2 regions of the Rarobacter incanus genome follow, and region 2 is predicted to be linked to the other one. Evidence: riboswitches for the same ligand, from Rfam matches in the RefSeq annotation. Region 2 holds a riboswitch; the other holds the start of a gene.

Region 1 (12,076 bases), 160 kb from region 2:
GGACGCCATCATGGCCGCACCGGCGGTGTTCGCGTTCGGCCTGGTCGCGTTCGGGTTCTTGGGCATGGGGCCGGTCACGATTGCGGTCGACTCGTACGGGCCGGTGACCGATAACGCGCAAAGCGTCTACGAGCTGTCGCAAATCGAGGAGATTCCGGGCATCGACGACGAACTGCGCCGCGACTTCGGCATCGACCCACAGTGGAGCCTGGCCAAGCGCATGCTCGAGGAGAACGATGGCGCTGGGAACACCTTCAAGGCAACGGCGAAGCCGGTCCTGATCGGCACGGCGGTTGTCGGGGCCACGACGATGATCTTCTCGATCATCATGTCGCTCACGAACGGTTTGACCACCGACATGTCCAACCTGTCTATCCTGCACCCGCCGTTCCTGCTCGGTTTCATTGTCGGGGGCGCCATCATCTACTGGTTCACGGGCGCTTCCACCCAAGCGGTGACGACCGGCGCCTACCGCGCCGTCGAGTTCATCAAGGAAACAATCAACCTGGACGACACCAACACCGAGCGCGCATCCGTCGAGGATTCGCGTAAGGTCGTCGGCATCTGCACTCAATACGCGCAACAGGGCATGTTGACGATGTTCCTGGCGGTGTTCTTTGCGACGCTATCGTTCGCGTTCGTCGAACCGTTCTTCTTCATCGGGTACCTGGTGTCGATCGCCGTCTTCGGCCTGTACCAGGCGATCTTCATGGCGAATGCGGGAGGCGCTTGGGATAACGCGAAGAAGATAGTCGAGGTGGACCTGCATGCCAAGGGAACCGCGTTACACGACGCCTCGGTGGTGGGCGACACGGTGGGCGACCCCTTCAAGGACACCTCGTCCGTGGCGCTCAACCCGATCATCAAGTTCACTACGCTGTTCGGCCTGCTTGCCGTCGAACTGGCCGTCACCATGACCAACCGCGGCCAAACCGGCTTGGTCCACGTGCTCGCGGCAGTATTCTTCGTGCTGACCTGCGTGTTCGTGTACCGGTCATTTTATGGGATGCGCATCAACACCTCACTCGACGACGTCGAGGATCTGCGCGTGCCCGAGAACCCGTCGCCGCTCGATGACACCAATTATTCCGACGAGGGCCCCCAGCTCGCCGCTCCACCCGTGACCGGGCCAGACGATGTCGTCGCGGAGCGCGATTCGCAACTCGCAGGACAGAAAGCAGGTGAGTAGTGCCATGAGGATCGCAATCAAGTACGACAACGTCTTCATCGACCCGAACGGCAACATTGGCGGCCACGAAACCGGGGACACGCTGGTCCGCCGGCTGTTGCGGTTGTTCCCCAACTCGATCGTGATCGGCCAGGGGCCGCGGAAGGGCAACGGGTTCGACGTGCTTCCGTTGGAATTCATCCAGGGGGACGACGTGATCGTTGTCAACATGGACGTGATCGATTCGGTGGATGTGTGGCGCACGCTCCACGCGAACTGCGAAAAGCCGAAGGTCATGAACTTCCTGTGGTGGCCGGTCGCCAGGTATTCGAGTCACATCGAAAAGGCCGCCCTGACCCTGGCGTGCGCGCTCTTCCCGACGTTCGCTAACTCCGAACGGACTGCCGGTGAGGCACGCGAAATTGTCTCAAAGTGGGATGCGCAACCGCTCGCCGAGCGGGCGATTATCGCGTGGGTGAACCTCGGGTTCCGCCACGAACACGTCCAGCCTCGCCGGGATGCCACGGAGCCGGTTGTTCTGTACCCCGCGATCTACCTGACGCGCGAGAAGCGGCCGCAGCTGTTCTTCGATGTCGTCGAGGCGGTGCATGAAACAACCCCACTGCAGGTGGAGGCGCGGCTCACCGAGTCGCAGCTCGTGAGCAGCCTGGCGATGCGGTATTCACGCAAGGACTGGATTTGGATCGGACCGCTCACTGCCGGACGCGATAGCTATTGGGAGGCGCTGAGTCGCACCACGGCGTTCTTGGCCACGGCGGAGACCGAGTCGTACGGGCTGATGTATGTCGAGGCACTGGCGGCCGGGGCAATAGGAATCTTCCCGAACCTGCCGTGGGCGCATGCCCTGGTTCCCGATAGGTACCCGTTCTTCTACGACACACCCGAACAGGCCGCCGAGATGTTGCGGCGCGCGGTTGTGGACCCGGATACATGTCTGGCCGAGATGGATACCGCAGCCGGGTCGGGGTTCCAGTCGTGGCTGCGGTCGCGCCACGATGACGACATTTTCGAACGCGTGATCGTCGCTCGTATCAATCAGTGGTTCGACACCGCGTTCGAGTTGCCGCAGCAACTCGACGTCTAGGAGGTTGCGGGGCGGGCGGGCAAAGGGCGGTGTCGCGCGGTGCGCGGCACCGCCCTTTGTGCGTCCTAACGACCCGCCCGCCGCGCCGCGGCATCACCCGCCCTAGCGCGTGCGCAACGAAACGCCCACAGCGCGCCGTCCCACATTGTGAACCGCCCTTTTCGCTTCCTTCGCCACACTGCAAGATGGTTGCAGGTCATGAGTGCCAGCACCGCGCAATCCCCGGATTGCCGCGAACCGAGCCCCGGCTTGCTGGCCGACAACCCTCCATCGCGGCGGGGTGCCCCGGGTGACGACCTGGCCGTTGCCGACTCGCGCAACGGCAAGCGCGCATGGGGGTAATACCCCGGTAATGTGAGGAGTCGTATCGTGACATACGTGGGATATGTTTCGGAGTCTTGTACGCCGCTGGAAGCTTCGGCGCCGGCGTGCGGCTTTGCCGCAAAGCCGCGCGCCGCGGAGCAGGGACCCGCCCTGCTGGAGGCCGTGGGAGCGTCCACATCCGTTCCGCTGGCAAACGGCACCTGGGCCACCTATGCAAACCTGGACCTCGCTGCCAGCGCCCCCGCCCTGCGCGCGGTCGCCGATCGCGTCAACACGACCTTGCAGTGGTACGCCAGCGTTCACCGGGGTGCGGGCTACCTTTCTCAGGTCTCGACCTCGCTCTACGAAGCGGCCCGCCTATCTCTTGGCGCATTCGTCGGGGCGCGCCCGGACGATGAGGTCCTCATTACCCGCAACACCACCGACTCGATCAACCTCCTGGCGCGCTCGGTGCCCGGAAGGATCCTGGTGCTCGATATCGAGCACCACGCGAATCTGCTTCCCTGGCAGGCGGCAGCGGGTGGCGCGACCGTCCTGAACGCGTTGCCGACGCAGGCCGCGACGATCGCAGCCCTGGAAGACGAGCTCGCTGTCGGTGACTACGCACTGCTCGCCGTGACCGGCGCCTCCAACGTCACCGGCGAGATTCTGCCTTTGGCGCAGGTCGCCGAGATAGCGCACTCGCACGGCGCCCGGCTGTTTGTGGATGCAGCGCAGTTGGCGCCGCACCGCCCGATCGACATCGCCGCCACCGGCGTCGACTACGTCGCCTTGTCGGGGCACAAGCTCTACGCTCCCTACGGGGCCGGCGCCTTGATCGGACGCATCGACTGGCTCGACGACGCCGAGCCGTACCTGCGCGGAGGCGGCGCGGTCACAAACGTTACGACCCGCGGCGCCGAATGGCAGCGGGGCGTCGCGCGGCACGAGGCCGGATCCCCGAACGTCATCGGCGCGGTGGCCCTGGCTACCGCCGCCGAAACGTTGCAGGCGGTGGGGTTTGCCGCCCTGCAGGCGCACGAGGCCGCCCTGGTGGGACGGCTCCACCAGGGGCTCGCAACGATTCCCGGTGTTCGAGTCGCCCGGATCTGGGAAGACTCCGCCGACAGGGTGGCCGTCGTCACGTTCGCGCTTGCGGGATTGGAGCCCGGGTTCGTGGCCGCCTACCTTTCGGCAGAACACGGCATAGGCGTGCGCGACGGGCGATTCTGCGCCCACCCGCTGCTTCGCAAGCTGGGCCTTGACCAGGGCGCCGTTCGCGCCAGCGTCGGCGCCTCCACAACTGGCGAACACGTCGAGCGCCTCATCGCGGCGGTGCGGTGGCTCGCCACCGGCCAGCCGATTCGCGAATACGAGGTGCGCGACGGAGCGTGGACGCTGCGCCACGACACCCGCCCCATACCCAGCGGCCTTCACCTCGATCACCTGATCGACACGGCGGCGGCAGGTTGCACACCCGCCGTTGCACCCGCCGTTGCACCCGCCGCAGGGTGTACGCCGGCGACGGAGCCCGCCAGCTAATTCGTCCCGGTTCGCGCCGACCGCGGCGCCCAACAATACGACCGCTTCCAGGCCCGGCGCCCCGTCGCCCAAACGTACGCAATCGCGCCCCCGCCGTAGACAGGCGCACCGGCTATCGCGCACACGACCCGCACCCCTTCACGACGAGGAACGCTCGACCCATTTCCCTACTGCCCCGGTCGGCATAGTAGGGTTTGGGGCCGAACGGCCACCGCACAACCGCACAACCGCACCCACGGCATAACCACCAACACCAAGATCAGCAAACCAACAGCACCGGCAAGGAGTTAGACGTGAACATATGGGATGTCGCTGCCCTCGCAGTGACAATCGGGCTCGCAGCGGGGATCTTCTCCCTGCACCGACGCAAAGTGAACTTCAGCGTGCTCACGTTCATCGCGCTGTTCGTTGGGATCGCAGTCGGCATCGTCTTTCGCGGACATACCGACTACATTCAGCCCATCGGTCGCGTCTACGTCAATCTCCTGCTCACCATCGTTGCCCCGCTGATCATCGTCTCCATCCTCTCGAGCATCGTCTCGCTGGGTTCGATCAGCCAGCTCAAAACTATCGGCGGACGATCTCTCGGATGGTTGCTCTGGCTCAACCTGATCGCGATTTTCCTGTCCCTGGGCGTCGCCCTGCAGATGGGCCTCGGAAAGGGCGCCGACCTCGCCACCGCTGGGATCGACACCCGTTCCCTCGACACGATTCGTAAACCATTCAGTGAAGTGTTCATCGGATTCTTCCCCACGAACGTCGTCAACGACATCGCCAACGACAACATCATCCCCATCATCGTTTTCACGATCCTGATCGCCGTCGCCTACGCCCTCGTCGCGGAGCGCGCCCCGCGCAAAGTCGAGCCCTTCAAGCGCCTGGTCGAAGCCCTACGCGAAATCATCTACCGCGCCGTGGGCTTCATAATCGCGCTCACCCCCTACGCGGTGCTGGCCCTCACATCGTCATTCGCCTCATCGGTATCCGGCAATGCCAGCCAGCTGTGGGCACTGTTCGCCCTGTTGGCAGCCACTTTCATTGTCTGCTTCACCGATGCTTTTATCGTCAACGCGGTCGTGCTGAAGGTCTCGGCGCGCCTCAGCCCGGTCGCATTCTTCCGCAAAATTGCCCCGGCGCAGCTCGCGGCGTTCACCACCCAGAGCAGCGCGGGAACGCTTCCGCTCACCACCACGCTCTTGCGCAACCGCGTCGGCGTGCCGGCGGAGATCGCCGGTTTCACGGCCCCGCTCGGCACGACCATCGGGATGCCGGGCTGCGCGGGAGTCTGGCCCATCCTCTTGGCGGTATACGCGGTCAACGGGCTCGGCATTCCATACGGGTTCGGCGACTACGCGCTGCTGGTCGTCCTGGGCCTGGTCGTGTCCGTGGGCACCGCCGGTGTGCCCGGAACCGCCACCGTCACGGCCACCACGGTGATGGCCGCGGCCGGACTGCCCATCGAAGTGGTGATCCTGACGCTGCCTATCAGCGCGGTTGCAGACATGGCCCGCACCATGACGAATGTGACCGCGGCGGCCGTGGCCGCGACAGTCGTGGCACGCAAGGAGCACAAGCTGGACGACACCGTGTTCGCGAGCGAATCCAGCGCGTTTGACCTCGTGGTCGAGGACGTCGCGGACACGGAGCGCTCGTCCGCACCTATCGACAGCAATACCGACGAGGCCCCCGCTTTCCCGTACGGCGGTGTTCCGATCGGCGCCTGTGGCCTCGATTCCAAACCCGCCCGCCGCGAGCGCGTACCCGTGGCATGAACGCCCGGCGATTATCCCCATGCATGTAGCAAGAGAAAGTGAAATTCCCGTGAAATTGCAGCTATCCCCCGCATCCTGCGGATTCGCCCGCCGCGCCGTCTCGTTCGTGGCCGCCGGCGTTGCGGGCCTGGCGGTGACTCTCGCCGCCGCCGCACCCGCACAAGCCAGTTCGGTCGAATGGGTCGATGGCGGCGACGACTCGCCGTGCGTCCAAGATGACGTCGGTGCCGCGCTCACCAAACTCGACTCGAGCCTGTGGTGCCAGCCCATTCCCGGTTGCTACGAATACGACGGCAACAACCCGAAGTACAAGGGCAGGATCGTGCAGCCGAGCGCCAGCACGGGCATTTGGCAGGGCGCGGCCTCCGAGGTCCTGTACGCCGACGCGCTACCCACCGACTACACCTTGACCTCCTCCGGGAGCGGGTCGGCGGGTTCTAGCGGGTCCGGAAGCGGGTCGTCCTCCACCGGGTCATCGGGTTCGGCGGGTTCTTCATCGTCATCGGGCACCAAGTCGTCCGCGAGCGGATCGAAGAAGACGTCCTCGTCCTCCGGCGCGGCGGCGAAGTCATCTACCTCATCGACCAAGAAGTCGACGAAGAAGTCCGCCGCATCGACATCTACGACAACGGGTTCCAAATCGAGCACCGCAACCGGTTCCACGCAGGCCGATGACGACCTTACCGGGGGCGCGGACGAGGTAGCGACCGTTGGCGCGCCTTCGGCGCCGGGTCAACCCACCCTCACCGTGGACGGCACCTCGATCACCGTGACGTGGGAGGCGTCCGCCGACGTAGAGCTGGATTCCGTCACTAGCTACACCGTGCAGTTGTCCGGCGGAAACAAGGTATCGGTGGCCGCCGACACGCTGACCTACACGTTCACCGACCTGCCCGACGGTTCCTATCGGGCGGCCGTGCGGGCCGTCAATGACACCGGCGAATCGGTCGCGTCGACCCCCTCGGACGCAGTCGTCGTCGGCGATCCCGTCGACGATGTGCAGGGGACGCTGTCCTGGGACGGCGACGTTACCCCCGGCGGTACGGTCACCATTACCGGCGCCGGTTACGAACCGAACACGGCGCTCGTCATCGAGCTGCACTCGGACCCGGTCACGCTCGGCACGGTCACAACCGACGCCGCGGGCGCCTTCACGCTGGATGCCGCGATTCCCGCCGACACCCCCGCGGGCGATCACACCTTCGTCGTTGCCACGGACTCCGACATCATCACGGAGACCGCGGTGACCGTCATCGCATCGGCGCCAACCGCGGTGCAGGCTGAGGCATCGGCGGCGGATGCGACCGCCGCCGCCGAGACCGAAACAGTGCCGCCGTTTACAGGGGCCATCATCTTGATCGCCCTGGCTGCCATTGGGGTGCTGTCGCTGTTTGTCGGTTCCCTGCGGCGCCGCCCCGCCGCGGGCGCACAGGCGAATGAAGTCACGGAAGCGAAGCGGGCCGCGGGGCCCGCAGCGTCCCCGTTCGCGAATGAGGAACCGGCCCCGCTCCGGTCCGCCTCATCCCGGGCGGCCGGAACCCGCTCAGATTCTCCGGTCCTGCCAGAATTTGCCCTCACACCGGCCCGCTTCATTCCGCCGATCGGCACGGATCCCGCCCGCCCGGCGCCCACACCGCGCCCGGCGACCGCCACCGTGCACAGGCCACTGGAACCGGTGGCTGGTGCTCACTCTCGACCAGCAGCGGAGGTGAGCTAGTGAAGGAATCCATCCGGGTTGGGCCGCCGCCCATCCGCCAAGAAGTCGGCGACCCAACCCCATCGAGACGCAGGAACGTAACCACCCGCAAACCCGATCTGCCCATAGTGGCAGGAGAAAGTGAAAAACACATGACAACCTCATTCCGGGCACGGAAATCCCCTGCCCTGCGGCGAGTTGCAGCGGCCGTTGCCGGGGCACTCCTTGTCGGCGCGCTCGGCGCGGGCGTACCGACCGGGGCCGCCGCCGATTCCCCGACGCCCACAACTAGTTCAACAGTCGACTTTGACTATTTCGCCGACGTGTTCCCGGCGCTGGCGGATCAGCGCGGGTCGCACGTATTCGAATCCGTGACGATTGAGCGCTTGAAGTACATCCTGCGGTTCAAAGAGGGGAATTTCGCGATACTCATCGGCGACCCGACGGACGCGAAGCTGCAAGCAAAGATCGGCCTGATCAACCAGGCGGCGAAGGCGGCTGACGTCAAGAAGATCTACGTCTTCAATCCTCGCATCGACGGTGCGAAGCTGAACATCTTCGATTGGTCGGAGTTGGAGACGCAGCTGGGCGGCGACGGGCTCACCTATTGGGAGGACGAGGGCCCGGCGGCCACCACCGGCGGCACCCTATTGAGCCTGCTGAACGGCGACAACCCCGAGCCGCAGTTCGTGCGCGATGAGGACGGCAAGGTCACGGCACCCTATCTGTTCGTCGCGAACAAGGATCGCAAGAACGGTCAGGACCAGGATGATCGCATCGTCGCTTCCCTATCGGATTCGCAAGGCGCTGCGGTCCTCGCGACGGCGAACGCCCAGGACGCCTACAAGGCACAGGTGACGTCCGTCCTTGCCTCCGCCCCCCTGTCCGTGAATTCGCAGTTCGACTTCTACAAGGACGAGGTCAACCGCCGCCACCTGGACCGCTACACCGACGCGACGAAGTACGGCGCGCAGATTCTCGATGACGCCGACAACCAGGACGGCTGGCGCATCGAATCGCTCACGTACCCGGAAACCATCGACCTGCTAACCAATCCGCTGTACGCCGACAGCGACGTGCCGCTGCTGTTCGGTGGAACGTGGTGCCACAACACCCGCGCCGTCATCAAGACCGTCAACGAGACGGCGCAGGCGGCTAACGTTTCCACGGTCTACAACCTCGACTTCTCGCTGTTCTCCACCTCAAACGGTCGCGCAAACTACGACCACATCCGCACCTCCGGGCAGCCAGTGCTGGCGGACGGCAAGCTGGTGGCACCGGGACACCTTTACGGGGACCTTTTCAACAAGTACTTGGACGGCGCGGTCGCCGAATACGCTGCCGACGGGGAAGAAGGCGCAAGCCCCAACTTCTACTACCCGGGCGGCGACGTGAGCGGTGAAGTGAAGTCGGCACGCCGCCTCCAGGTGCCCGCACTGCTTGTCTACAACAAGAACCACAAGGACGCTCAGGGCAACGCGCAACCGGTCGTTGATCAGGCGATTCGCTACAACGATAACGGCACGTACACGGAGTACATGAGCGAATGGTGGTACGTCGCCGGACGCGATTTGCCGAACACGGCCGACACCACCTTGCAAGGCACGCTCGCACCCGGCGGCAACCGGCTGGGCAGCCAGCGTGCATTCGCCCGCGAGGCGGTAGACGAATACCGCCGAGTCCTTGGTTCGCTCACCACGGCGGCCGCTGCCAGCAACGTATCCGTTGCGGAAAGCGATTCTGCGATTTCTGCCCTGCCCGTCGGGGCCACCACGACGCTGTCCGTGACGGTGACGGCGCCGACGTATTCGTCCTACATTTCGTTGAACACGGCCGGGCAGGACGACGCACTGGTTGATGGTACGGGCGCCCCGCTCGGCAAGGTCATCGTCTCAAACCAGGACGGCGACGTCATTGCCGGACCGGTCCAGCTTCCACGCGCAACAGGCTCGGTTTCGATCGATGTGCCTGCCAGGTCGGCCAGCGACATCGGCTCCGTGTGGACGGTGTCTTACCTGGGGCACGGCTACGCGATTGCGCCCGCAAGCACCCCGATCACGATCGGCAAGACGGCGACGGTGACGCTGAACGAACTGCCACAGGTTTCCTATGAGCAGGAGGCTCAGATCACCGCCCAGGTCACCGCGGGGGCAACCGGAACGGCCACGATCACCGGGCTGCCGGGGCAACCACTAACGGCGACGATCAGCGAAGGCGCGGTAGCGTTCCCGCTGGCCAGCGGGATTGCCGCCGGTTCATACCCGGTCAAGGTCACCTACAGCGGCGATTCCGAATACGCCAGCGCCCAGTCAGAAACCAAGACCCTGGTAATCGCGAAGGCCAAGCCCGTCGTCACGGTGACAGCGGCCGCCTACGCCTACGGCAAGGCCGGCGCGTCCGCGGTCACCGTTACGACGGCAAAGAAGACCCCCGCAACGGGCAATGTCACGCTGACCGTGGCAGGCAACACGCTGTCCGGAAAGTTGAATTCCGCGGGCGCCGTGACCTTCGCCTTGCCGGCGAACCTCGCGGTCAAGACGCAGTCGGTCACTGTCGCCTATGCCGGGGATGCCAATATCGCTGCGGCCAGTTCCACGGCTTCGGTGACGGTCACCAAAGGAAAGGTCACGAAGGTGGGGGCAAAGGTGACTAAGACGCCCACCTCCAAGAAGAAGGGAAAGGTGCGGGTTACGGTGTCGACCGCCAAGGGCCTTGCGGCGGCCTCGGGCAAGGTCACGGTGACTGCCAAGAAGGGCAAGAAGTCGATAACCGTCAAGGGGACCGTGAAGTCGCAGAGGGTCAGCCTCACCCTGCCCAAACTCGCCAAGGGCAAGTGGAAGATCACGGCAAAGTATGCGGGCAACGGAACCTACTCGTCTGCTAGCTCCGCCAAGGTCACGGTGAAGATCAAGAAGTAACCACACTTCACCGCACCGACGACGGCGGGGCGCGTACCGGCATTCCGGTACGCGCCCCGCCTCCGTTCCAGTGCTACACGCGGTCCAACCGCGCCACGCCGATCTTGGAGTCGGCCATTCCGTAGAACACGAAATAGTTACCCTCGATCTTCTCGATGGCGGTCGGGAACACCACGTTGGAAACGGTCCCGGAGGTTTCCTCGGCGGTGGCGGGTTCCAGGAGCGGCTGGGGCGTGCGCGCAATGACCTGCGACGGATCGTTCGCATCCAGAATCAAGGCGCCCGCGACGTACCGGACGTTTTGCTGCGGGGTGAACCCGCCGGCCTCGATCGTTCCGGTCACCCCGTGGTGCAGCACCAGCCACCCTTCGGGTATCCGCAGCGGGGCGGGCCCACCGCCGACCTTGAGCGCTTCCCAGTCGTACACCGAGCCCGCCACGAACGTGTGCCCCGACAGGCGAGTGAGCGCCGAGATGTCCTTCGCGACCTCGGCCGCGTCGATGTACGAGATCCAGATCGAGGCCCGGTCGTCGGTCGTTCCCGCGGGAAGCGGCGCGGGTTCGCCCGGCCGCACAAACGAGAAGTCCCACATCGGCCGGTGCAACACGGCATACGATGGCTTGCCGCCGGGTCCCGGCACGATCTCCGGGAAGTAGACGACGTCCTTGTTCGGGAACAGGTTCAGATCCGTATCCAGGTCATCCTCGTATCCGAAGAGCAGCGGACCGAGCCGGTCCCAGACCTTCCCATCGCGCGACACGGCCAAAGCGGGACGAGGCCCAAGCGGGCCGTAGGCAACATACGTCATGACGTGCGTGCCCAACGATGGCACCCAGGTGATGCGCGGATCCTCAACGCCGCCGTGATCGGAGCCGTGTTCCCAACCGCGGTCGGGGGTCAGCACCACGTCCTCGCGGACCACTCCGACCGGCACGCCCTGGTCGATGACGACCCTGGCCCGGCCAATGCGCGAGACATTCCCTTTCGCCACCAGGCGCGGGTACAGGTAGAGATTACCGTCGCCATCCCATCCGGTTGCCGGATTCAGGACGCCCTCTGCTTCAAGTTCGTTACCTGGCTCCGGGCTCATAATGACGCCCAAGCGTGTCAGCTTGTACGGAACAGTTTCCGTAGCTTCGGCTACCGCGGCCTGCTGAGGCGAGTTCATGTTTACTCCTGTTTATTGTGTTGAAAATTGCCGGTGGCGTCAGCCCTTGACGGCACCGACTACGCCGTTCACTAAGTACTTCTGGATGAAGATGTAACCAATGATCAGTGGCCCGGCAACGATCATGGTTGCGGCCGCAAGCAGGGTCCAGTTGTTCGAGTACGTTCCCTTGAAGGCGTTGAGACCGGTCGCGATCGGCCACTTCGAGGAATCCGAAAGCAAAACTGTGGCGAGGATGATCTCGTTCCAAATCCACACCGCTTGCAGGATGAAGATCGTCGCCAAGGCGGGCCGCGCCAGCGGGAACACAAACGTAAACAGGTACCGCCAGTAGCCGATGCCGTCGATCGCGGCGGCCTCGTCCAATTCCGTCGGAATGGACTTCACAAATCCGCTGAACAGCA
Region 2 (12,076 bases):
CACCGATTGACGCGCCTTGAAGGCGGCGGTGAGGGTTGCGCGCTTGGCACCGCTCTTAGCCACCCACGACGTTCCAAGATCGCCGTCCAGGGCAAGTTTCGCCGAGCGGGCGGCAGAGCTCGCACGAGCTTTCACCACCCCGCCCGTGCCCACATTTATCGTCTTCTTGAACTTAATCGCACCGTCCGCGCCCTTGCGCCGAAACACCTTGACGGAAGACAGCTGAGCGACCGACGCGCGCGAATTTGCGGTGACGAGCACCCGCACATATCGCACCTTCAGATCCTTCACATCGATGGCGACCGCGTTCTTCCTTTTTGGCGTGAACGTGTATCGCTTCTTCGCGGCCAGAACGCTGAACTTCTTGCCGTCGCGCGAGCCAAGGATCGTAAGCGTCTGCTTGCGGGCGGGCCACGCCGTCGGCAAGCGGAGTTCGATGTCGCTGATTTTTCGTGCTTTTCCGAGGTCTACCTGCACCCACTGCGGAAGGCGCTGCTTTGAAGACCACGCCAGGGACTGGTCGACATCGGTCACGTTGTCGGCCGCGTTCCCACTACTCGCGGTCGCGGCGGCTCCTCGCGCAAGATCGACGCGGACTGCTTCGGCCGGAGTGATGCTCACCGTGCCGACCAACGCGCACATCGCCACAGCCGCTACCGCGGACCTAGCCCATCGCAATGCCATCGAAGCTTCCCACCATTCACGTGCGATCCCCGTCGACCAACGCCTGCCATCGGTGGCTGCGCGACCAAGCCTTATGACTGTCTCGACCATATATAGGAATGATTAAGACCAACATCCCCTATATAGGTCTCTCTGCTGGAGCGCGAGGAAATGTTGTTGAAGGCAGGCAGGTGATTCGGCGATCGAGTGCGCCGCAGGCGTGTATCGAGATCAAAACCCGCGTGGTCTCGATACACGGGCTCCGCCCGCTACTCGACCAGCGGCGGGGCGGGCCACTCGACCAGCGGCGGGGGCGCTCGCGCGCCCCCGCCGCCTGCGAACCCCTTCGCGAACTACTTGGCGATCTTTTCCCGCACCGCGCGCGTCGCGGCGACAAGGTGCTCGAGCGACGGCACTGTCTCGGCGTAACCGCGAGTCTTCAACCCGCAGTCCGGGTTGATCCACAAGAGGTTCCCCGGAACGCCATCGGCCGCCAGCTCAACGAGCTCGGTGACTTCTTCAACCGACGGGACACGCGGCGAGTGGATGTCATACACGCCCGGCCCGACGCCGCGCGCATAGCCGGCCTCGGAGAGCTCGGGCACAATTTCCATCTTTGACCGCGCCGCCTCGATCGACGTAACGTCCGCGTCCAGTCCGTCGATCGCGCCAATCACCTCACCGAATTCCGAGTAGCACAGGTGCGTGTGGATTTGCGTCTCGGGGCGCACGCCCGCGGTCGACAGGCGGAACGAACCAACCGACCAGTCAAGGTACGCCTGCTGGTCCTCGCGGCGCAGCGGCAACAGCTCGCGCAGCGCGGGCTCATCGACCTGAATGATCCCGATGCCGGCTGCTTCCAGGTCGTTGACCTCATCGCGCAGCGCCAGTCCCAACTGATTTGCGGTGTCACCCAAGGGAATGTCATCGCGCACAAACGACCACGCCATGATCGTCACGGGGCCAGTTAGCATCCCCTTGACGGGCTTTTCGGTCAGCGACTGCGCGTAAGTCGCCCACCGCACCGTCATCGGCTCGGGGCGCGACACATCCCCCCACAAGATTGAAGGACGAGTGCACCGCGACCCATACGACTGCACCCAGCCGTTGGTGGTCACCGCGAAACCGTCCAGCAGCTCCGCGAAGTACTGAACCATATCGTTACGCTCGGCCTCACCGTGGACCAACACGTCAAGGCCGATCGATTCCTGCAGTTCGATAACGCGTTTGATTTCGTCGCGCATCGCCGATTCGTAGTCGGCAGTCGACAGTTCGCCGCGGGCGTGCGCCGCCCGCGCGCGGCGAATATCGATGGTCTGCGGGAACGAACCGATTGTCGTCGTCGGCAAAGGGGGAAGGTTGAGCTTTTCTTCCTGCGCGGCGGCGCGGTCGGCATATGTGCCGCGGTGGAAATCCGACTCGGAGAGGGCGGCCGTGCGCTCGCGAACGCTCGCGACCTGCACCCCGTTGGCCGCGGCACGCGAGGCAAGAGCTTCCTGGGAGGCGGAGATCTCGTCCGCAATTGCCTCCCGACCCTGGACTAGCCCGCGCGCGAGCGTAACGACCTCGACCACCTTCTGGTCCGCGAACGCCAACCAGGCGTGCAGGTTCGCATCAAGTTCCGCATCCTGCCACTTTTCATCAGCGGTGTCGTGCGGAACGTGCTGCAAGGACGTCGCCGTCGCCGCGGTCACCTGCGCCGCTCCAAGCGCGCGCAACGCTTCGAGCTGGTCGAACTTGGCACCCAGGTCTGCGCGCCAGATGTTGTGGCCATCGATGACGCCGCCGACCAAGGTCTTCGTCGCCAAGCCGTCCGCCGCCGCGGGCTGCGCGCCGTGCACCAGATCCACGTGAATCGCTTCGACATTGCTGGCAGCCAGCGCGGCGAAGTTATCGCGCAGCGCCCCGAATGCTGAGGTGACCAGGATTGCCGGTCGCTTGCCGGACGTGAGCACGTCGTAGGCGCGCTTGACGGCGTCGGTTACAGCTGCCGCCGGGATATCGATGTTGTCGGTGACCAGTCCCGGCTCATCGAGCTGGACCCAGGGGGCGCCCGCATCGGCAAGTTCCGCCAGGATCTGCGCGTACACCGCGACGACGTCGTCGAGGCGGTCGACCGGGTTGAAGTCCGCGGGGGCGCCCTCTGCGGCCTTGGACAAGAGCAGGTAGGTGACCGGACCGACAAGGGTCGGCCGGGTGACGAATCCGGCCGCCTTCGCCTCAAGGAACTGGTCGATCACCCGGCGCGACGATAGCGCGAACGCGGTGTCGGGGCCGATTTCTGGCACCAGGTAGTGGTAGTTGGTGTCAAACCACTTCGTCATTTCCAGCGGCGCAATGTCACCAACGCCGCGCGCGAGAGTGAAGTACAGGTCAAGCCCTTCGAAACCGGCGAAGCGCGGCGGTACCGCACCGATCGCGGCGGTGACGTCCAGGACCTGGTCGTAGAAGGAGAAAGTCTCCGGGATCGATGCGTCGGTGCGACCCAGGCCCAACTCGACCAGGCGTTCACGCGTGAAGTTGCGCAGTTCGTGCGCGGTCAGTTCAAGTTCGCTAAGCGAGGTCTTCCCCGCCCAGTATGCCTCGATGGCCTTCTTCAGTTCGCGGCGGCGACCGATACGGGGGTAGCCAACGATGGTGGCGACGGGAAATGCGGGGGTGGTCATGCTGGGGTGCCTTTCACGACCGCCGATGCGGTCAGGGGGTTGGGTTGGTTTGGTTCTACATTGAGGAGTTCCAGGTGCGCCAGGACATCGAGTGCAGGGCGCGCTTTGTTGAAGGTATAAATGTGCAAACCGGGAGCCCCTGCGTCGAGCACGGACTGCGCCAGCGCCGCGGTCGCCTGCGTGCCGATCGCGTGGCGCTCGTCGTCGCTCGACGCCGCGCTGAGGCGGTCCAGTAGTTCCGCGGGGGGCCTAACTCCCGACAACTCGGCCACCCGCAGCAAGCGCGTGGGGTCGGTTGCCGGCAAGATTCCCGCCAGGATGGGGATGTGAACGCCGGCGGCGCGCGCTCGTTCCACAAATTCTGCATAGGTGCGCGCGCGGTAGAACAACTGCGTGATTGCGAAGCTCGCCCCCGCTGCCTGCTTGACCAGCAAACGTTCGATTTCTTGATCGCGGGTCGTGCCCGCCGCCGGGTTTCCATCAGGAAATGTTGCGACCGCGATGGTGAGCGGGTGCGCGGCCCCGCGCAGGGCGTTGCCCGGGTGGGCGGCGCACCGGGTGCGTTCGCGGTCCTTGAGCAGGGCGATCAATTCGACGGACGAGTTCACCCCTCCCGGAGTCGGTTTCCAGTCAGGCTGACCGGCCGGCGGATCCCCGCGCAATGCCAGGAACGAGCGAACCCCCGCGGACAAGAACTCGTCCACAACGTCAACCACATCTGCCCGCGAGTGCCCCACGCAGGTCAGATGCGCGATCGGAAGAACCGGAGCCTGCTGAACCAGCCGCGAAACCACCTGCCTGGCGGTGTCTCGATCGTTTCCGGCCGCACCGTATGTCACCGAGAGGAAGTCCGGGCGCGCGCCGATCAGCGCATCGACCGTTCCCCAGAACTTTGGCGCCAGCCCCGGACGGCGGGGCGGCATGACTTCAAATGAGATGGTGGGACGCAACGGCGGAACAGCCCAACAATCGGTGTCCTGGTCGGTCATGGTTGCCCTCCTGCGGCGCTCCATCGTTCCTGGCGGTAGCACCCTGTCCATGCATTTCTGCACCGGGGGGTTGCTGCGGCGTCGTTGAGCCAGGTCTCTCAGCCGCTCTGGATGGTCGCCTCATACTCTAATGGATAGTTCTCATCATGGACTACGTCGCGTCCACGATTCGGACATGGTGGTGGCGGCTGATCGAGCGCGCCCCTCCCAGCTGATCGCGTGCGCGGTCTCGATACGCGCGCTTCGCGCGCACTCGACCAGCGGGCCGGGGGACTTCGCTGATCGAGTGCGCCGCAGGCGCATATCGAGATCAACCAAAGAGCGGGCGCGGTCTCGATACGCGCGCTTCGCGCGCACTCGACCAGCGGGGACAGCACGCCACTCGACCAGCGGGCCGGGGGACTTCGCTGATCGAGTGCGCCGCAGGCGCTTATCGAGATCAACCAGAGAGCGGGCGCGGTCTCGATACGCGCGCTTCGCGCGCACTCGACCAGCACCCGCCGCCTATCTCGGAATTCAAGACGGACGCCGAACCACATTGCCATACCGATGCGCCCCGCTAGGGTTTAGCGCTATAGTCGTCATTGGTGCGACTATCTATTCACTGATCCGATCAATCGGACCGACAAATTCGAGGAACCATGACGCCCAAACCACTTCGCCGACTCACCGCCTCCATCGCGGCATTAGCCGCCATCGTGAGCCTGGCCGCCTGCGGCGCAGGCAGTGGCGGTGACGCCACGACGCTCTCGCTGGTCGGCTTCGCCGTCCCCAAGGCCGGAAACAACGCGGTCCAGGCCGCATGGGCCAAGACAGACGCCGGCAAGGGCGTGACTTGGTCCGAATCGTACGGCGCCTCTGGTGACCAATCCCGAGCCGTCGAAAAGGGACTGAAGGCAGACGTCGTTCACTTCTCGGTCACCCCCGACGTCACACGCCTGGTCGATGCGGGGCTGGTCGCCGACACCTGGGATGACGGGGCCAACAAGGGCATCCTCACCGATTCCGTGGTTGTTCTTGTCGTCCGCGAAGGCAATCCCAAGGGCATCACCGGCTGGGATGACCTTGCAAAGGACGGCGTACAGATTGTCACGCCGAACCCGGGATCGTCGGGCGCTGCCCGCTGGAACATTCTCGGTGCTTGGCAGCACATCATCGCTGCAGGCGGTTCGGAAGACGACGCCAAGACGTTCCTTGGCAAGGTCCTGGCAAACGTCGCGGCTTTCCCAGGCTCCGGGCGCGACGCCACCCAGGCCTTCGAGTCGGGCACCGGCGACGTCTTGATCTCATATGAGAACGAGGCCGTCCTCGCCCGCCAGGAAGGTCAGAAATTCGACTACATCGTCCCGGACGACACGCTACTCATCGAAAACCCGGCGGCCGTGACCAAGGACGCTAACCCGAAGGCGCAGCAGTACCTGGACTTCGCGCTATCAGCCGAAGGCCAGAAAATCTACGCATCCAAGGGGTTCCGCCCGCTGCCATCCGCTGGCACCGTCGATGTTGGCACCGTCGAAGGCGCAAATGACCCAAGCAACCCGTTCCCCGAGGTCAAGACGCTCTTCACGATCGACGGAGATTTTGGCGGCTGGAGTGAAGTCAAGACGAAGTTCTTCGATGAAAACACCGGCATTATCACCAAGCTTCAGCAAGAAGCGGGGCTGAGCTAGCCATGACCTCCACCGGCGCTGCTATCGCAGCCGATCTCAACACGGAGCACCTAGACGCTGACGCACCAGGCGCCTTACCCCGCGAGCAGTCGCCGGTGGAGCGGTCCTCCGCCCCCACAAGCACCGGGCGCCGCCCGCCAAGGCGGCGCCCGGGCGGGGCGCGTCACAATCTGACGCGCCCCGCGGGGGTCGGACTCGGCGTGAGCATCCTCTGGTTCTCGCTCCTGGTTCTCATTCCGCTGGCGCTCATCATCATTCAGGCGGTCGACGGGGGGTGGACCAATTTCGCCGAGACGATGCGCAACCCGCAGACCGCCGCCGCGATCTGGCTCACGGTCAAGCAGGCCCTCCTGGTGACTGTCGTGAACACGGTCGCCGGGACCCTGATCGCCTGGGTCTTGGTGCGCGATTCGTTCCCCGGCAAACGTGCGCTGGAAGTGATAATCGACATTCCGTTCGCGCTACCAACAATCGTTGCCGGCCTGGTACTGCTCGCAACATACGGCCCGCAAAGCCCCATCGGGATCGACGTGGCCAACACCGAAAAGTCGGTTTTCCTGGCACTCCTGTTCGTCACGTTGCCATTTGTCGTGCGAACCGTGCAGCCCGTCTTGCTAGAACTCGAGCCCGAAGTCGAAGAGGCTGCGCAATCATTGGGCGCGAATCGCTTCCAGACGTGGACCAAGGTGGTGCTGCCCGCCCTAGTGCCGGCAATAAGCGCCGGCGCCACGCTCTCCTTCGCCCGCGGGATTAGCGAGTACGGATCCTTGGTGCTGCTCTCCGGCAACCTGCCGTTCAAGTCCGAGGTCGCCGCGGTTCGCATCTTCAGCTACATCGAAAACGACAACGTCGCAGCGGCCGCCTCAATCGCGCTCGTTCTGCTCCTAGTGGCAGTCGCGGCGATCGTGACCCTCGACATCATTTCCCGGAAGGTGGCCCGCCGTGGCTGAGACACTCGCAGCGGGGGCGGCGGCCTCGTCCTCGCGTAATAAATCTCGGTGGCAAGCAAAGTCCGCGGGCACCTACGTGCGCCGCACCATCGTCATCGCCTATCTGGGCGCGCTGGTCATCTGGCCCGTTTCGCTTGTGGCGGTGCGCACGTTCTCGGACGGCAATTCGCTGACCGATGCGCTCCATGACCCCGCCGTGACCGCGGCGCTATGGCTAACCGTGGTGGTCGCCGCCTGGGCCGTCGCCATCAACACGATATTTGGCGTTGTGGTTTCGATCCTGATCGTGCGCTACCGGTTCCCCGGGCGGCGCCTGTATTCAACACTGCTCGATCTGCCGCTTTCGGTGTCGCCCGTCGTTGTCGGACTTGCCCTCTTGCTCGCCTACGGCCCCACCACCGGCCTGTTCGGCCCCTGGCTGGAGAAGGTCGGCTTCAGCGTCATCTTTTCGACGCCAGGCATGGTGCTGGCCACCGCGTTCGTGTCGCTGCCACTCGTGATCCGCGAAATCGTCCCCGTCCTCCAGGAAATTGGGATGGATCAGGAACTCGCTGCCCGGTCGCTCGGCGCGGGACCGTGGGCAACATTTCGGCGCATCACCCTGCCATCGATCAAATGGGCACTGCTTTACGGAGTTGTGCTGTCGCTTGCCCGCTCCCTCGGGGAGTTCGGCGCCGTCAAGATCGTGTCGGGGAATATCTCGCTGCGCACCCAAACAGCCACCCTCGTGGTGGAGGACAAGTACCTGGAATTTCAACAAGGGACGGCCTATGCGACCGCGTTCCTTCTCACCCTGATCGCCGTCGCGGCCCTGGTGGTCGTCACCTTCCTGCGCCCCAAAGAGGAGCAAAAATGAGCATCGTCGTGCGCAACGTCAACAAGAATTTCGGGGACTTCGCCGCCCTCACGGACGTGTCCGTCGCGATCCCGACCGGCGGGCTGACCGCGCTGTTGGGTCCGTCCGGCGGCGGCAAATCAACGCTGCTGCGCATTATCGCCGGGCTTGAACATCCCGACTCCGGGAGCATCGAGATCGGCGGGACGGATGCAACCAACGTGCCCGCGCAACGGCGTGGCGTCGGCTTCGTGTTTCAGCATTACGCGGCGTTCAAACACATGAGCGTGGCAAAGAACGTGGCCTTTGGGCTCGAGATCCGCAAGAGACCCAAGGACGAGATCGCCGCGCGCGTGCGCGACATGCTCGATCTGGTGCACCTGAGCCAATTCGCGGACCGACTGCCGTCGCAGTTGTCCGGCGGGCAGCGCCAACGCATGGCCTTAGCTCGCGCGCTGGCAATCGAACCCAAGGTGCTACTGCTGGATGAGCCCTTCGGGGCACTGGACGCGAAGGTGCGCAAGGAACTGCGCGACTGGCTGCGCCGGCTCCACGACGAGGTGCACGTGACCACCGTCTTCGTGACGCACGACCAGGAGGAGGCCCTGGAGGTCGCCGACACCATCGTGGTGATCAACAACGGCCGCGTGGAGCAGATCGGCAGCCCCGACGACCTATACGATCGCCCGGCGAACGCCTTCGTGCTCGAATTCTTGGGCCCCATCACGCACCTGAACGGTGTCGCCGTCAGGCCACACGACATCGACGTGGTCTCGGCGCAAAGCGCCGCCGACTTCCCGGCCGAGGTAGTAGCGGGCCGGATAACGCGCCTGCTGCGCATCGGCTTCGAGGTCCGCATCACGGTCGCGCCAGACGCCCCGGCCGGCGCCGAGGTCGACCCGGTGAGCGTGACTCTCACCCGCTCCGAAGCCCGCGAGTTGGCGCTGGAGGTCGGGCAGGTGGTTGGGTTGCGAGCCCGCACAGGAGCGCTGGTCCGCTAGGCGGGCACACCAGTGCTGGTAGGTTCATCGCATGACGAAAAACGCCGTGGCGATCCGCGCGGAAAGACTCACGGTCACCCGCGGATCCCACCGCGTGCTGCACGACATCGACCTGACGGTCACCCGCGGCGCGATCACCGGGCTGCTCGGCCCCTCGGGATCGGGCAAGACGACGCTGATGCGCTCGCTCCTCGGCGTGCAGATCATCGAGTCCGGCACGGTCACCGTGCTCGGCAAGCCGGCGGGCGATCCCGCGTTGCGCCGCCGCGTCGGATACGTCACGCAGGCCCCCTCCATTTACCCCGACCTGACCGTGCGCGAAAACATCGCCTACTTCGCGCGAATCCTGCTCGGGCGCGGCGCCCGGGGTGCCATCGACGAGGCCATCGCCACGGTCGGGCTTGAGGCGCAGGCCGGTCAGCTGGCCGCGACGCTGTCGGGCGGGCAAGCGTCGCGCGTGTCGCTGGCAACCGCGCTGCTCGGAGCGCCCGATGTGCTGGTCCTCGATGAACCGACCGTCGGGCTCGACCCGGTGCTGCGCGCCAGCCTCTGGGACCTCTTCACCCAGATCGCCGCCCGCGGCTGCACCCTCATCGTCTCCAGCCACGTCATGGACGAGGCCGCCCACTGCGACGACCTGGTGCTGTTGCGGCAGGGCAAGATCGTCTTCCGCGACAATCCATCCGCGCTGCTCGCCGCGACCGGGCTCACCAGTTACGACGACGCCTTCTTGGCGCTGGTGACGCGCGAGCCGGGGAGCGGGACTCGTCCCACAAGCTCGCACGACAAGGACACGGACCGATGATCGCCACGGCAGCGCGCGTGCTGCGCCAGCTCCGCCACGACCCGCGCACCATCGCGATGATCTTCGCGCTGCCGTGCCTGCTGCTCGCCCTGCTGTGGTGGGTGTACGACGGCGGGGCGATCTTCGACCGCATCGGCCCCGCGCTACTGGCCCTGTTTCCGCTGGTCGTGATGTTCCTGGTGACATCCATTACCGTGCTGCGCGAACGCCGCGGGGGCACGCTCGAACGCCTGCTCACCCTTCCCCTGTCCAAGGGGGCGTTCATCGGGGGATACGCGCTCGCATTCGGCGCGCTGGCCGTGGTGCAGGCGCTGGCGGCGTCGGCACTGCTGCTCGGGCCGCTCGGCGTCAGCCCCGCCGGGCCCGCGTGGATGCTCGTGCTCATCGCCGTCGCCGACGCGCTGCTGGGAACCGCGCTGGGCCTGTTCGTCAGCGCGTTCGCGCGCACCGAGTTCCAGGCCATCCAGTTCTTCCCGGCGATCGTGCTGCCGCAGTTCCTGCTGTGCGGCCTGCTCGTTGCGCGCGACGACCTGCCCGGGGTGCTCCATGCGCTGTCGAGCCTGCTGCCGCTCAGCTACGCGGTCGACGCGATGAACGAGGTCTCCGCCGCCAGCGACCCGGCCATCTGGGCGCCGCTGGGGGTCGTGGCGGGGTTCACCGTCGGGATGCTGGCGCTGGGGGCGGCAACCCTGCGGCGGCGCACGCCGTAGGGCGACCCAAGTGCGCGGTGGCGGGCCTCGTCCCCCGCATTCCTTTCACCCCGGCGAAATGTGACCTTCGAGGCATTTGTCACGCGACTCCCAGACTTTAGTCCTACGCTGAAAGGCGAGCGGAAGTTATGAAACGGCCGCCGCCTAAGTGACGACGGTGCGCTTCCGCAGGAATCGGAGGGCTCGTCATGACCTACCAGACCATCAATCCATACACGGCCGAAACTGTCGCCACTTTCCCCTTCGCCACGGACGCGGAGGTTGATGCTGCCGTAGACAAGGCGCACACCGCCTTCCTCTCCTGGCGGGCGGTACCCGTCGCCGAGCGCGCGACACTACTGGGCACGGCCGCCGCGCTGCTGCGCGAGCAGAAGGAACAATACGCTCGGCTCCTCACTTTGGAGATGGGCAAAACCATCAACGAGGCCCGCGCCGAAGTGGACCTGTCCGCCGATATTTTGCAGTGGTACGCCGATCGCGGCCCTGAACTCCTACAACCACGCACCCTCGACCACACCAATGAATCCGGCAAGGAAGCGTACCTGGTGCGTGAGCCGCTCGGCGTCCTGTACACGGTGGAGCCCTGGAACTTCCCGTTCTATCAGGTCGTGCGGGTGGGCGCACCGCAGATCGTGGCCGGAAACACGATCATCCTGAAGCACGCCTCGAACGTCCCGCAGTCGGCCGCGGCGATGCAGAAGCTGTTCCTGGACGCCGGAGCCCCCCAGGGCATCCTCACGAACCTCTATGTGAACCGCGACCAATCGGCGCGCATCATCGCTGATGAGCGCGTGCGCGGGGTCGCGCTGACCGGCTCCGAAGACGCCGGCCGCATCGTGTCGACCCAGGCTTCGCAGGCCCTGAAGAAGTCGACCCTGGAGCTTGGCGGGGCGGACGCATACATCGTGTTGCCGGACGCGGACATCGACAAGGCCGCCCGCTGGGGCGCGTTCGGGCGGCACTGGAATGCGGGGCAGGTGTGCTGCTCATCAAAGCGCATGATCGTTGTCGATGACGTATACGACAAGTACATGAGCGCGTACACCGAAGAGATCGGCAACCTGGTCCCCGGCGATCCATTCGACGAGACCACCACGCTCGCGCCGCTGTCGTCCCAAAAGGCCGCCGACGACGTGAAGGCCCTCATCAAGGAGGCCGTTGAACACGGCGCCACCGCAACCGAATACGGTTCGCCCGTTCCCTCGCAGGGCGCCTTTGTGCAACCAACCGTGCTGACGGACGTTGCCGCAGACAACCCGGTGTTCCACAAGGAGATTTTTGGTCCGGTGTCGATGGTGTTCCGCGCCAAGGACGAGGACGACGCCATCCGCATCGCTAACGACTCGCCGTTCGGGCTGGGTGGTTCCGTGTTCACCGAGAACGAGGCGCACGGGAAGGCGGTCGCCGCGCAGATGGAGACCGGCATGGTCTACATCAACCACCCGACGGGCGTGAAGGCGGACCTACCATTCGGTGGCGTCAAGCACTCGGGCTACGGGCGCGAGCTGCTGGATCTGGGCCTGTTCGAGTTCGTCAACGACAAGCTCGTCGTCGTCTCCGACATCGACGGGGTCTTCTAAGGGCTAACCCGCAGCAACCGAACAGTTCGCGAGTGGGGGTCCGGCATCGCGCCGGGCCCCCACTGCCATGCCCGGGATCCCTCACCAGCCCTTCGTGCCCAAGAACTTGTGGATTCGTTTCTCGCTGATCGGTCCGTCCGTGCCGAGCTGCTGCGCGAAGAGCGATACCCGCAGCTCCTCTAGCATCCAGCGCACCTGCGCCAGGTC

The links. Region 2 has a riboswitch for S-adenosylmethionine ahead of FB389_RS06305 (methylenetetrahydrofolate reductase). Riboswitches for the same ligand answer to the same signal wherever they lie in the genome.
Region 1: linked by a shared signal. The riboswitch ahead of FB389_RS05765 (aminotransferase class V-fold PLP-dependent enzyme) and the one ahead of FB389_RS06305 (methylenetetrahydrofolate reductase) in region 2 are both predicted to bind S-adenosylmethionine.

Annotation. Positions count from the first base shown of each region.
Region 1 is NZ_VFNV01000001.1:1,344,946-1,357,021, forward strand. It holds gene FB389_RS05755 (sodium-translocating pyrophosphatase) at 1-1,189, shown strand, start outside; gene FB389_RS05760 (glycosyltransferase family protein) at 1,194-2,273, shown strand; SAM riboswitch class IV at 2,468-2,608, shown strand; gene FB389_RS05765 (aminotransferase class V-fold PLP-dependent enzyme) at 2,643-4,118, shown strand; gene FB389_RS05770 (dicarboxylate/amino acid:cation symporter) at 4,412-5,890, shown strand; gene FB389_RS05775 (fibronectin type III domain-containing protein) at 5,940-7,607, shown strand; gene FB389_RS05780 (Ig-like domain-containing protein) at 7,739-10,504, shown strand; gene FB389_RS05785 (glycoside hydrolase family 130 protein) at 10,578-11,672, opposite strand; gene FB389_RS05790 (carbohydrate ABC transporter permease) at 11,712-12,076, opposite strand, start outside.
Region 2 is NZ_VFNV01000001.1:1,500,179-1,512,254, forward strand. It holds gene FB389_RS06295 (discoidin domain-containing protein) at 1-684, opposite strand, end outside; gene metE (5-methyltetrahydropteroyltriglutamate--homocysteine S-methyltransferase) at 1,017-3,329, opposite strand; gene FB389_RS06305 (methylenetetrahydrofolate reductase) at 3,326-4,318, opposite strand; SAM riboswitch class I at 4,336-4,436, opposite strand; gene FB389_RS06310 (sulfate ABC transporter substrate-binding protein) at 4,960-5,988, shown strand; gene cysT (sulfate ABC transporter permease subunit CysT) at 6,189-6,938, shown strand; gene FB389_RS06320 (sulfate ABC transporter permease) at 6,931-7,794, shown strand; gene FB389_RS06325 (sulfate/molybdate ABC transporter ATP-binding protein) at 7,791-8,774, shown strand; gene FB389_RS06330 (ABC transporter ATP-binding protein) at 8,806-9,579, shown strand; gene FB389_RS06335 (ABC transporter permease) at 9,576-10,289, shown strand; gene FB389_RS06340 (NAD-dependent succinate-semialdehyde dehydrogenase) at 10,478-11,869, shown strand; gene hrpA (ATP-dependent RNA helicase HrpA) at 11,951-12,076, opposite strand, start outside.